DNA from 2 places in the Chromobacterium sp. CCUG 76385 genome. Region 2 is predicted to be linked to the other one. Evidence: predicted binding sites of a transcription regulator. Region 2 holds the regulator's gene; the other holds the start of a gene.
What was found. The regulator HrcA, encoded in region 2, represses chaperone genes, less so after heat shock. The targets are predictions, from matches to a motif close to ATTAGCACTCGNNNNNNNCGAGTGCTAAT.

Region 1 (5,706 bases), on a different contig from region 2:
ACAGACCTGCTGGCACTGCGGCTCATCGTAGTGGCCGACGCACTGGGTGCACAGATTGGGGTCGATCTGATAGATCTCCTCGCCTTGCGAGATCGCGTTATTCGGGCACTCCGGCTCACAGACGTCGCAGTTGATGCACTCGTCGGTAATGATCAAAGACATAGTAATTTCCTCAAGTATTCCACATCGTGAATTCTGTCACCCGCCGCCGCCAGCCGCAAGGGCGCGCTGGTTATATCGTTAGACGGGCGCGGGACTGAAGGCGCTAGGCAGAGGCTAGCCCCAGCAGGCCGTACTGCACCATGCCGGCCTTGTCGCGCTTGAGCAGCGTCAGCCCTTCCGGCAGCGTGTCCGGCCATTGGCGGGCCTCGACGTAGGCCACGCCGTCTTCTGACAGACACTGCGCCAAGAGCGGCAGCACCTGCTGCAACAAATCGGAGTCATATGGCGGATCGACGAAAATCACATCGAAGCGCTCGCGACAGTTCTTCAAATACAGCAGCGCGTCGCCGCTCATCACTTCCAACGCGCCAGCCTGCAGCAACTGCCGATTCGCCTGCAGCGATTCGCACACCTGCCGCGATTTTTCCACCATCACCACGCGCCGCGCCGAGCGCGATGCGGCCTCAAAGCCCAGCGCGCCGCTACCGGCGAACAAATCCAGGCAGTTTTTTCCATACAAATCCTGGCCCAACCAGTTGAACAGCGTCTCGCGGACGCGATCCGGCGTCGGCCGCAGTCCGGCCGCATCGGGAAAAGGCAACATGCGGCGTCGGAACTCGCCGCCAATGATTCGGACCTTGTTACGTGACTGACTCATGACTCTCGTCTTTTTGAAACAAGGGCAGGAGTTTAACCCGATCAGCACTTTAGCGCCTCTTTCACGCTGCTTTGCCGGCAAATCTGTCGCGTGTCCGACGAAATTCCGACCTATTCCTTATATATGTTTTGCGTGAATCGCTTCGATCCCATGCGTGCAAGCCTGTACGAGACGCCGTTTGAGGATACAATTTAGCCATTTATCGCTTTTCCCTGGTTCATTTACGCATGTTCAGCTTCTTCAAGAAAAAGCCCAAGCCGGTGGAAACGCCGCAAATCGAGACCCCGGCCCAGCCAACGGCCGCTATCGAAGACGTAGCGCCCGCCATGCCGCAGCCCGCGGCGGAAACGCCGGCGCCGGCGGCCGCAGCGCCATCGCCCGTTGAAACTGCCGCCCCGGCAGCCGAAGCGGCAGCAATCAGCCCCCCGCCGCAGCCGGCGGAGGAAGCCGTGCCGCTGAAGAAAATGAGCTGGACCGAACGCCTGAAGGCCGGCCTGTCCAAAACCCGCGACAAGCTGGGCAAGCAGCTGGCCGGCCTGTTCGGCGGCGGCAAGATCGACGAGGAACTGTACGAAGACCTGGAAACGGTGCTGTTGACCGCCGACATGGGCATGGATGCCACCGTCCATCTATTGAAGGACGTGCGCGAGCGCGTGTCGCTGAAGGGCTTGAAGGACGCATCGGAACTGAAGGGCGCGCTGAAGGATTCCCTGCAGGACCTGATCGGCCCGCTGCAGGCGCCGCTGAACGTGGAAGGCAAGAAACCGTTCGTGATCATGATGACCGGCGTCAACGGCGCCGGCAAGACCACTTCCATCGGCAAGCTGGCCAAATATTATCAAAGCCAGGGCAAGAGCGTGCTGCTGGCCGCCGGCGACACCTTCCGCGCCGCCGCGCGCGAGCAGCTGATCGCCTGGGGCGAGCGCAACAACGTGACGGTGATCGCGCAGCAGGGCGGCGACTCGGCCGCCGTCTGCTATGACGCGATCCAGGCCGCCATGGCACGCGGCATCGACATCGTGCTGGCCGACACCGCCGGCCGTCTGCCGACGCAGCTGCACCTGATGGAAGAAATCAAGAAGGTGAAGCGAGTGATCCAGAAAGCGCTGCCGGACGCGCCGCACGAGGTGGTGCTGGTGCTGGACGCCAATATCGGCCAGAACACCGTCAATCAGGTGAAGGCCTTCGACGACGCGCTGGGCCTGACCGGCCTGATCCTGACCAAGCTGGACGGCACGGCCAAGGGCGGCGTGATCGCCGCCATCGCCAAGCAGCGGCCGATTCCGCTGCGTTTCATCGGCGTGGGCGAGAGCATAGACGACCTGCGGCCGTTCAATAGCCGCGACTACATTGACGCGCTGTTCGAATAACATGATCGCGGCTGCCGATGCGGCCGCCTTTCTCAGCCAACAAGCGGGAAACCTCAATGATACAGTTCGACCAGGTCACCAAGCGCTACCCTGGTGGCAACGAAGCCCTGAAGAACCTGTCGTTCACCATCGAAACCGGCGAAATGGTGTTTCTGGCCGGCCACTCCGGCGCCGGCAAATCCACCCTGCTCAAGCTGATCGCCGGCATCGAGCGCGCCACCAGCGGCGGCGTGCTGGTCAATGGCCAGAACCTGTCCAAGCTGCGCGGCAGCCAGCTGCCGTATGTGCGCCAGCATCTGGGCATGGTTTTTCAGGATCATAAAATCCTGTTCGACCGCAGCGTGTTCGACAACGTGATGCTGCCGCTGGACATCATAGGCTTCGACCGCCGCGACGCCGCCAAGCGCGTGCGCGCCGCGCTGGACAAGGTGGGCCTGCTGAACAAGGAAAAGATGATGCCGATCCGCCTGTCCGGCGGCGAACAGCAACGGCTGTGCATCGCGCGCGCCGTGGTGCACCGCCCCAGCATCCTGCTGGCGGACGAGCCGTCGGCCAACCTGGACCGCGCCTACGCGCTGGACATCATGGAGTTGTTCAAATCCTTCCATCAGGTGGGCGTGACGGTGCTGATCTCCGCTCACGATGAAACCCTGATGGAAGACTACGGCCGCCGCATCATCCGCCTGAGGGAAGGACAGTTCGCCGCATGAAACACTTTCTCTATCTGAACTGGCAAAGCGCCAAGCTGGCGCTGATCAAGATCCTGCGCCAACCATTCGGCAGCATGTTGACGCTATTGATGCTGGCCTTGGCGCTGGCCCTGCCCTTGTCGCTGTACCTGGCCGTCAGCAGCGTGCAGGACTGGGTGGGCCGCCTGACCGCCACGCCGCAGATCACCCTGTTCATGGAGCTGTCGGCCGAGGAGGCGGACATCGCCGCGGTGCAGACCACACTGGCTCACCACCCCAAGGTGAAAAGCTTCACTTTCGTCAGCAAGGGCAAGGCATTGCAAGATCTGGAACAGCGCAACGGCCTGTCCGGCCTGTCCGATGGGCTGGAAGGCAACCCGCTGCCCGACGCCTTCGTGGTGACGCCCAAGACGCTGGAACCGCGCGAAATGGAAATGCTGCAGAAGGAGCTGTCCGGCCTGCCGATGGTGGAAACGGCGCAGTTCGACGCCCATTGGGCCAAGCGGCTGCACGGCATGGTGGAGATGGGCCAGAAGCTGACCGCCTTCCTCGCCGCGGCGCTGGGCCTGGCGCTGGTGCTGGTGACGCACAACGCCATCCGCATGCAGATTCTGGCGCGACAGGATGAAATCGAGGTATCCAAGCTGATCGGCGCCACGGATAGCTTCATCCGGCGTCCCTTCCTGTACCATGCGCTGTGGCAGGGGGTGCTGGCCGCCCTGCTGGCCTGGGGCCTGTCGTGCTGGCTGTCGTCGATGGCCAATCCGGCCATCCGCGAATTCGCCATGCTGTACGGCGAACGCGTGGAGCTGCGCGTCCTGACGCCGCTGGAGCTGGCGGCCCTGATCGGCATCTCCGCGCTGCTGGCGATGCTGGGCGCGCGATTGGCCGCGGACCACCATCTGCGCAAGGTCGAACCCAAATAAACAAAATGGCTATCGGGCCGATTGTTAAAAATCATTGACTCGGGAACCTTTCCTTGCTAGCACTCTCAATACACGAGTGCTAACATAGCACTACCCAAGGAGGTAGCCATCGCAATGAACACAACATTTGCCCTTCCCGTACCGTCGACCAGCGGCAGCCTGGAACAGTACATCCAGGCGGTCAACAGCGTGCCGATGCTGACGCAGGAGCAAGAAACCGAGCTCGCAACCCGTTTCCAGCAGGAAAACGATCTGGAAGCGGCGCGGCAAATGGTGCTGTCGCACCTGCGCGTGGTGGTGTCCGTCGCTCGCGGCTATGCCGGCTACGGCCTGCCGCAAGCCGACCTGATCCAGGAAGGCAATATCGGCCTGATGAAGGCGGTCAAGCGCTTTGAACCGGGCCGCGGCGTGCGCCTGTTCTCGTTCGCCATTCATTGGATCAAAGCCGAGATCCACGAATTCATCCTGCGCAACTGGCGTCTGGTGCGCATCGCCACCACCAAGCCGCAGCGCAAGCTGTTCTTCAACCTGCGCAGCATGAAGAGCGGTTTTTCCGCCCTGTCCGAACAGGAAGCCAAATCCATCGCCGCCGACCTGGGCGTCAAGCCCGAGGAAGTGCGCGAGATGGAAATCCGCATGAATGGCCAGGACGTGTCGCTGATCGGCGATTCCGACGACGACGACAGCTACGCGCCGATCGACTGGCTGGCGGACAGCCACAGCGAGCCGACGCGCGCGCTGGAACGCCGCGCCTTCGACCATCTGCAGTCCGAAGGCCTGGAATACGCGCTGTCCACGCTCGACGCGCGCAGCCGCCGCATCGTCGAAGCGCGCTGGTTGACCGACGACAGCGGCTCCACGCTGCACGAGCTGGCGGCGGAATTCGGCGTATCCGCCGAGCGCATCCGCCAGATCGAAGCCAAGGCGCTGAGCAAGATGAAAACCGCGCTGAGCGAAGGCGTGGTGCTGGACAACTAAGCTCCCCGCCGCAGCCTACAAAAAAGCCGCTCGAAGCATAGAGCGGCTTTTTACTTGCCCGCCTTCCCGCGGGCGCATGCCCATCACTCCTGCAAGGTGCGGAACTTGGCCGGCAATTTGTCGTAGGCTTCGCGGCTGATCTTGCGCAGCGGCTCCCATTCCGGGTTGGCGTCGCCCAGCGTCTCGATGAACTGGCCGGCGTAAGTGGGGAAGGACGCCAGCGTGGTGCGCAGCGTCTGCTCCGCCTTGGCCTGCTGCCCGGCCAGGATTTCCATCTGGGCGCGCTTCAGCATCACGTCCGGATACGGACGGAAGGCGGTCAGCCTGTCCTCCAGCGCCAGCTTCTGCTTCAGATTGTCTCGCGTGATCGGCAGATAATCGTCCAGCGTGTACAAGGCGTGATAGGCGAACAAGGGCTTGGTTTCGATGATCTCGATCAGCCGCTCGCTGCGCTTGGCATCCTTTTGCGCGTTGCCGGTCGGCGTATACAGATTAACCAGCTCCCAGAACATCGGCGTGGTGCTGATGGACAACCAGCCCACCCACGCCAGCGCGCCCAACAACGGCAATCGCAGCCAGAGCGACGGCCGCTTTTCGTCCCGCGGCGCCATGGCGACGAAGATCACCAGCATCGCCAGGAAGTAGAAGTACCACAGCGGGTACTCCAGCATGCTGTGGGTCAAGGTCACCGCCACGCAGCCCAAGGCCAGCACGCCCTCCGGCGTGGCCGCGCGGCGGAAGAACGGCAGCACCACCCACAGGAAGCCACCCACCACCAATGCCGTGGCCGGGCCGCCCATTTCCGCCAACAGCTGCATCACCAGATTGTGCGCGTTGGTGAACAAGCCGCTGTTGTAGCCGGCCGCGGCGAACTGCGGCAGCGGCTGCAGGCGCACGCTCTCCGCCGCGTACTGCGACCAACC
Region 2 (5,706 bases):
ACCACGGCGCGTCGACGATTTCTTCTTCGTCGCGCTCATCCGCCTCGTCCTGCGGCTCAGGCGCCACGACGGCGGGCGCAACAGGCGGCTGCGGCCGGGCTTCGATCTTGGCTTGCGCAGCCGGCGCTGCCGCTACCGGCTGTGGCGCAGGCTCGGGCTCCGGCTCGACAGCCGGGGCCGCGGGTTCGCTCGGTTCCTGCCGCGGCGCCGGCTTGGCCGGGCTGCCGAGACCGGCGGCCTGCAAGGCGCGGGCGGCCGGCGAAACGCCGCGCGCGACCGGCACCGAAGCGCTGGCGGTCACGGACGCGGCGGCCGCTGCCGGGCGCGATGCGGGCTGCGGCGCAGCCGCCCGCGCGGGCGCGGCGCTTTCTGCCGGCGCGCGGGCCGGATGGAAGGCCAGCATGCGCAGCAGCGTCATATTGAAGCCGGCATGCTCGTCCGGCGCCAAGGCCAGGTCCTTGCGGCCATGGATGGCGATCTGATAGTACAACTGCACGTCTTGCGGCGCGATGGCGTCGGCCAGCGCGAAGATCGCCTCGCGCTCCGGCTCGTCGTCGGCCAGCGCGGCCGGCACCGTCTGCGCCAGCGCCAGTTGCTGCAGCAAAACCGCCAATTCGGACAAGGTGGCGTCGAAGCTGATGCCGCGCTCTGCCAGCTTGTCCGCCTCGGCCATCAGCGCCGCGCCATCGGAGGCGGCCAGCGCCTGCAGCAGGCTGAACAGGTAGCGGCGGTCCACCGCGCCCAGCATGGCGCGCACGCCGTCTTCCCTCACTTCGCCCAAACCATAGGCGATGGCCTGATCCAGCAGCGACTGCGCGTCGCGCATGGAGCCGGACGCGGCGCGTCCCAGCAAGGCCAAGGCCGGCGCCTCGTACGGAATGCCTTCGACTTCCAGCATGTGGGCCAGGTGCGTCGACACCTGCTGCGGCGTCATATTGCGCAGGGAGAACTGCAGGCAGCGGGACAGCACCGTGACCGGCACTTTTTGCGGATCGGTGGTGGCCAGGATGAATTTGACGTGGCCGGGCGGCTCCTCCAGCGTCTTCAGCATCGCGTTGAAGGCGCTTTTCGACAGCATGTGCACTTCGTCGATGATGTAGACCTTGAAGCGGCCCATGGTCGGCGCGTACTGGGCGTTTTCCAGCACTTCGCGGATATTGTCGATGCCGGTATTGGACGCGGCGTCGATTTCCAGCAGGTCGACAAAGCGGCCGGCGTCGATCTGGCGGCAGGCCTGGCACTCGCCGCAAGGCTCGGCGGTGGTGCCGGTTTCGCAGTTCAGGCTTTTCGCCAGGATGCGGGCGATGGTGGTCTTGCCTACGCCTCGGGTGCCGGTCAGCAGATAGGCGTGGTGCAGCCGCTGCTCTTTGAGGGCGTTGGACAGGGCGCGCACCACATGCTCCTGGCCGACCAGGTCGGCGAAGCGCTTGGGACGCCACTTGCGGGCAAGGACTTGATAGCTCATGGGGGCGGATTTTAATGGCAATTGCCGCGCAAGGCGACAGGTTTCGCCGGCGCGGCCGCGATGGACGGCGCCGGTGGAAAAGAGAGCGGCAGCGGCTTACATCCCGGCGGAGGCCGGTTCCTGCCGCCGCGCCAGTTCGGCGAAGTAGCGCTGGCGCAGCTGGCTGGCGATTTCCTGCACCGCCTTGGCGTACAGCGTGCTGCGGTTGTAGCGGGTGATCGCGTAGAAATTGTTCAGGCCCAGCCAGTACTCGGTGACGCCCGGCGCCGACTCGAGCGAGAACAGCACGGCCGGCACGTCGTCGGCCAACGGCGCCTGCGGCGCCACGCCCATCTTCCGCAGATCGCCCACCGTGTAGTGCAGATTGAATTTGTCGGCCAGCAACTGATCGGTCTGCGGACCGGCCACCACGCTGGCCGGCACCACCACGTCGTCGCCGGGCTTCCAGCCGTGCAGCTGGAAGTAGTTGGCCACGCTGCCGATGGCGTCGTGCGGATTGTTCCAGATGTCGCGGTGGCCGCTGCCGTCGAAGTCCACCGCCCACTTGCGGTAGCTGGACGGCATGAACTGCGGCAGGCCCATCGCGCCGGCGTAGGAACCCTTCAGCGTCAGCGGATCCTTGCCTTCTTCCTTGGCCAGCAGCAGGAATTGGGTCAGCTCGCCGCGGAAATACTCGGCGCGGCGCGGGTAGTCGAAACCGATGGTGGACAGCGAATCCACCAGCCGGAAGCTGCCGGTGTTGCGGCCGTAGTGGGTCTCCACGCCGAGAATGGCGACGATCACCTCCGGCGCCACGCCGTATTGGCGCTCGGCGCGCGCCAGCGCGTCGGCGTTGGCCTGCCAGAACGCCACGCCGTCGGCGATCAGCCTCTCGTTGACGGTGGTGGCGCGGAATTGGTACCACGGCCGCGAGGTGGACGGTTTGTCCAGAATGCGGATGATATTGGGCTTCAGTTCGACATTGGCGAACACCGCCTCCAGCTCGGGGCGGTTGAACTGGCCGCTGGCCACTTGCTCGTCGATATAGCGCTGCACATCGGGGCGGGCGAGGAAGTCGGCGTCGGCGAAAGCCGGGACGGCGGCAAACGCCAGCGCGGCCAGGGCAACCGCGGCGGCCAGTTTCTGCATGGTTTTCATGGTGTATTTGTTTTCCAGTTGGATATCCCAAATTCCGGGCGCAGGCGCCAAGCTCACTCGCGGAACGACAGCGCGTTGCTGACCAGCCGCGCGGTGATGTCGACGATCGGAATGACGCGCTCGTAAGCCATGCGGGTGGGGCCGACCACGCCCAGCGTGCCGACCACCTGGCCGTTGATGCAATACGGCGCGGTGACTACCGAGCATTCGTCCAGCGTCACCACGCCAGACTCTTCGCCGATGAAAATGTTCACCCCGCTCGCCTCCCGGCCCTGCGCCAGCAGCTTCAGCAACTCGGTCTTGCGCTCGAACACGCCGAACAGCTCGCGCAAACGCGACAGGTCGTCGGACAGATCATGCACCTGCAGCAGGCGCGAGCCGCCGGTCACCACCACGTCCTCGCCGCTTTGCGCCAGCGTCTGCCGCCCCAGCATCACCGCGGCGGACATCAATTCGGCGATATCGCCCTGAAGCTGCTTGAGCTCGCTCTCCACCCGCTGCGCGACGGCGCTCAGCCCCTGCCCGGCGTAATGCTGGTTGATGAAATTGCCGGCCTCGATCAGCTCGCTCGGCGTGTAGTCGCGCTCGGTCACCAGCAAATGGTTCTGCACGTCGCCGTCCAGCGTCACCAGTATCATCAGCACCCGCCGTTCGGACAGGCGCAGAAATTCGATCTGCCGGAAGGCGACATCGCTGCGCTGCGGCGTCAGCACCACGCCGGCAAAGCTGGTCAATTCGGACAGCAGCGACGAGGCCGCCTGGGCGATGCGCTGCGGGCTGTCCGGCTGCAGATTGTGCTCCAGCTCCTGCAGCGACACCTGGTCCAGCGGACGGATGGTCAGCAGGCGGTCCACGAACAGCCGGTAGCCGCGCGCGGTGGGCACCCGCCCGGCCGAGGTATGCGGCGAGGCGATCAGGCCCATGCCTTCCAGATCGGCCAGCACATTGCGCACGGTGGCCGAGGACAGTTCCACGCCGGGCAGCAGCGACAGGGCCTTGGAGGCGACCGGCTGACCGTCGGCGATGTAGCGCTCGATCAGCGCTTTCAGCAGATGTTGGGCGCGTTCGTTCATCATGTCTCCCATTGTACACATCCTGAACCGCGCCAAAAGGGGGCGGCGCGCGGGTTTACGACTATGGCACGCGCCGGATGGCCGGCAAGCTGCTGTTAGCCCTCTGGTTTTCTGCGATAATCGCCCCATTATTGGTCCGACCTACCCCATTTGGAGACAGCATGGCATCCGAAGACAAGAGCAAGGCGCTGGCCGCGGCCCTGGCCCAGATTGAAAAGCAGTTCGGCAAGGGCTCGATCATGCGCATGAGCGACAACCAGATCAACGAAAACCTGCAGGTGGTCTCCACCGGTTCGCTGAGCCTGGACCTGGCGCTGGGCGTCGGCGGCCTGCCGCGCGGCCGCGTGGTGGAAATCTACGGCCCGGAATCGTCCGGCAAAACCACCCTGTGTCTGCAAGTCGTGGCCGAAGCGCAAAAGCTGGGCGGCACCTGCGCCTACATCGACGCGGAAAACGCGCTGGACCCGATTTACGCGCAGAAGCTGGGCGTGAATGTGGAAGACCTGCTGATCTCGCAGCCGGACACCGGCGAACAGGCGCTGGAAATCTGCGACATGCTGGTGCGTTCCAGCGGCGTGGACGTGATCGTGGTGGACTCCGTCGCCGCGCTGGTGCCGAAGGCGGAAATCGAAGGCGAGATGGGCGACAGCCACGTCGGCCTGCAAGCCCGCCTGATGAGCCAGGCGCTGCGCAAGCTGACCGGCAACATCAAGCGCACCAACACCCTGGTGATCTTCATCAACCAGATCCGCATGAAGATCGGCGTGATGTTCGGCAACCCGGAAACCACCACCGGCGGCAACGCGCTGAAGTTCTACGCCTCCGTTCGCCTGGACATCCGCCGCACCGGCGGCATCAAGAAGGGCGAGGAAGTGATCGGCAACGACACCCGCGTCAAAGTGGTGAAGAACAAGGTCTCGCCGCCGTTCCGCCAGGCCGATTTCGAAATCCTGTACGGCGAAGGCATTTCGCGCGCCGGCGAGATCATCGAGCTGGGCGTCAAGCACGGCTTCATCGACAAGTCCGGCGCCTGGTACGCCTACAACGGCCAGAAGATCGGCCAGGGCAAGGACAATACCCGCGAGTGGCTGAAGGCCAACCCGGCCATCGCCGAAGAAATCGAGCGCAAGATCCGCGAAGCGGTGGGCGTGAAGGTGGAAATCACCGAAGGCCAGGCCGACGAAGAAGAATTCGTCGACGACGCTCTCGACGCTTGATGAGCTCAAGCGGCAAAAGCCTGAAGGCGCGGGCCGCCGATCTGCTGTCGCGCCGGGAGTATTCCCGGCGCGAGCTGATCAGGCGGCTCGCGCCTTTTGCCGAAAGCATGGAACAGCTGGAAGCCGTGCTGGACGAGCTGGCGGCCGCCAACTGGCAGTCGGACAGCCGTTTCGCCCAGCAATTCGCCGCCAGCAAGGGCGGCAAGTTCGGCAGCCGCCGGCTGTCGCAGGAAATGCGCCAACGCGGCGTGGACGATGACACCATACGCCAGGCCTTGGCCGGTCAGGACGATCTGGCCAGCGCGCGCGAGCAGTGGCGCAAGAAATTCGGCCGCCCGCCGGCGGACGCCGCGGAAAAAGCCAAGCAGTACCGTTTTCTGGCGCAACGCGGCTTTCCGACGGATGTGATCCGCCAGGTGATCGCCGGCGCCGGCGACGACTTCTACGAGGACTGAGCCATGGCCAAGCGCAACATCGCCACCGAGATCGACATCGCCGCCGCTCCGGATCAGGTATGGCGGGTGCTGACCGACTGGCCGCGCTACCCGGAATGGAACCCGTTCATCGTCGGCCTGCACGGCCGCCGCGAAACCGGCGCCAGCCTGGTGGCCACCCTTCATCCGCCCGGCGGCCGGCGCATGACCTTCCGGCCGCGGCTGACGGCGTTTGCCGCCGCGCAGCAACTGCGCTGGCGCGGCAAACTGCTGCTGCCGGGCCTGTTCGACGGCGAACACTACTTCCGGCTGGAAGCGCTGGCAGACGGCGGCACCCGCTTCCATCACGGCGAGGATTTTTCCGGCATTCTGCTGCCGCT

Region 1: a site for HrcA is predicted at 3,861-3,889, ahead of rpoH (RNA polymerase sigma factor RpoH). Genes of this name have one in related genera too.

Annotation. Positions count from the first base shown of each region.
Region 1 is NZ_JAUCGU010000026.1:33,436-39,141, forward strand. Features, by position in the region: gene QUG01_RS15425 (YfhL family 4Fe-4S dicluster ferredoxin) at 1-162, opposite strand, end outside; gene rsmD (16S rRNA (guanine(966)-N(2))-methyltransferase RsmD) at 266-820, opposite strand; gene ftsY (signal recognition particle-docking protein FtsY) at 1,048-2,190, shown strand; gene ftsE (cell division ATP-binding protein FtsE) at 2,247-2,900, shown strand; gene ftsX (permease-like cell division protein FtsX) at 2,897-3,805, shown strand; gene rpoH (RNA polymerase sigma factor RpoH) at 3,920-4,783, shown strand; gene QUG01_RS15455 (PglL family O-oligosaccharyltransferase) at 4,867-5,706, opposite strand, start outside.
Region 2 is NZ_JAUCGU010000012.1:17,640-23,345, reverse strand. Features, by position in the region: gene dnaX (DNA polymerase III subunit gamma/tau) at 1-1,465, opposite strand, end outside; gene mltB (lytic murein transglycosylase B) at 1,562-2,602, opposite strand; gene hrcA (heat-inducible transcriptional repressor HrcA) at 2,656-3,675, opposite strand; gene recA (recombinase RecA) at 3,837-4,892, shown strand; gene recX (recombination regulator RecX) at 4,892-5,347, shown strand; gene QUG01_RS09990 (SRPBCC family protein) at 5,351-5,706, shown strand, end outside.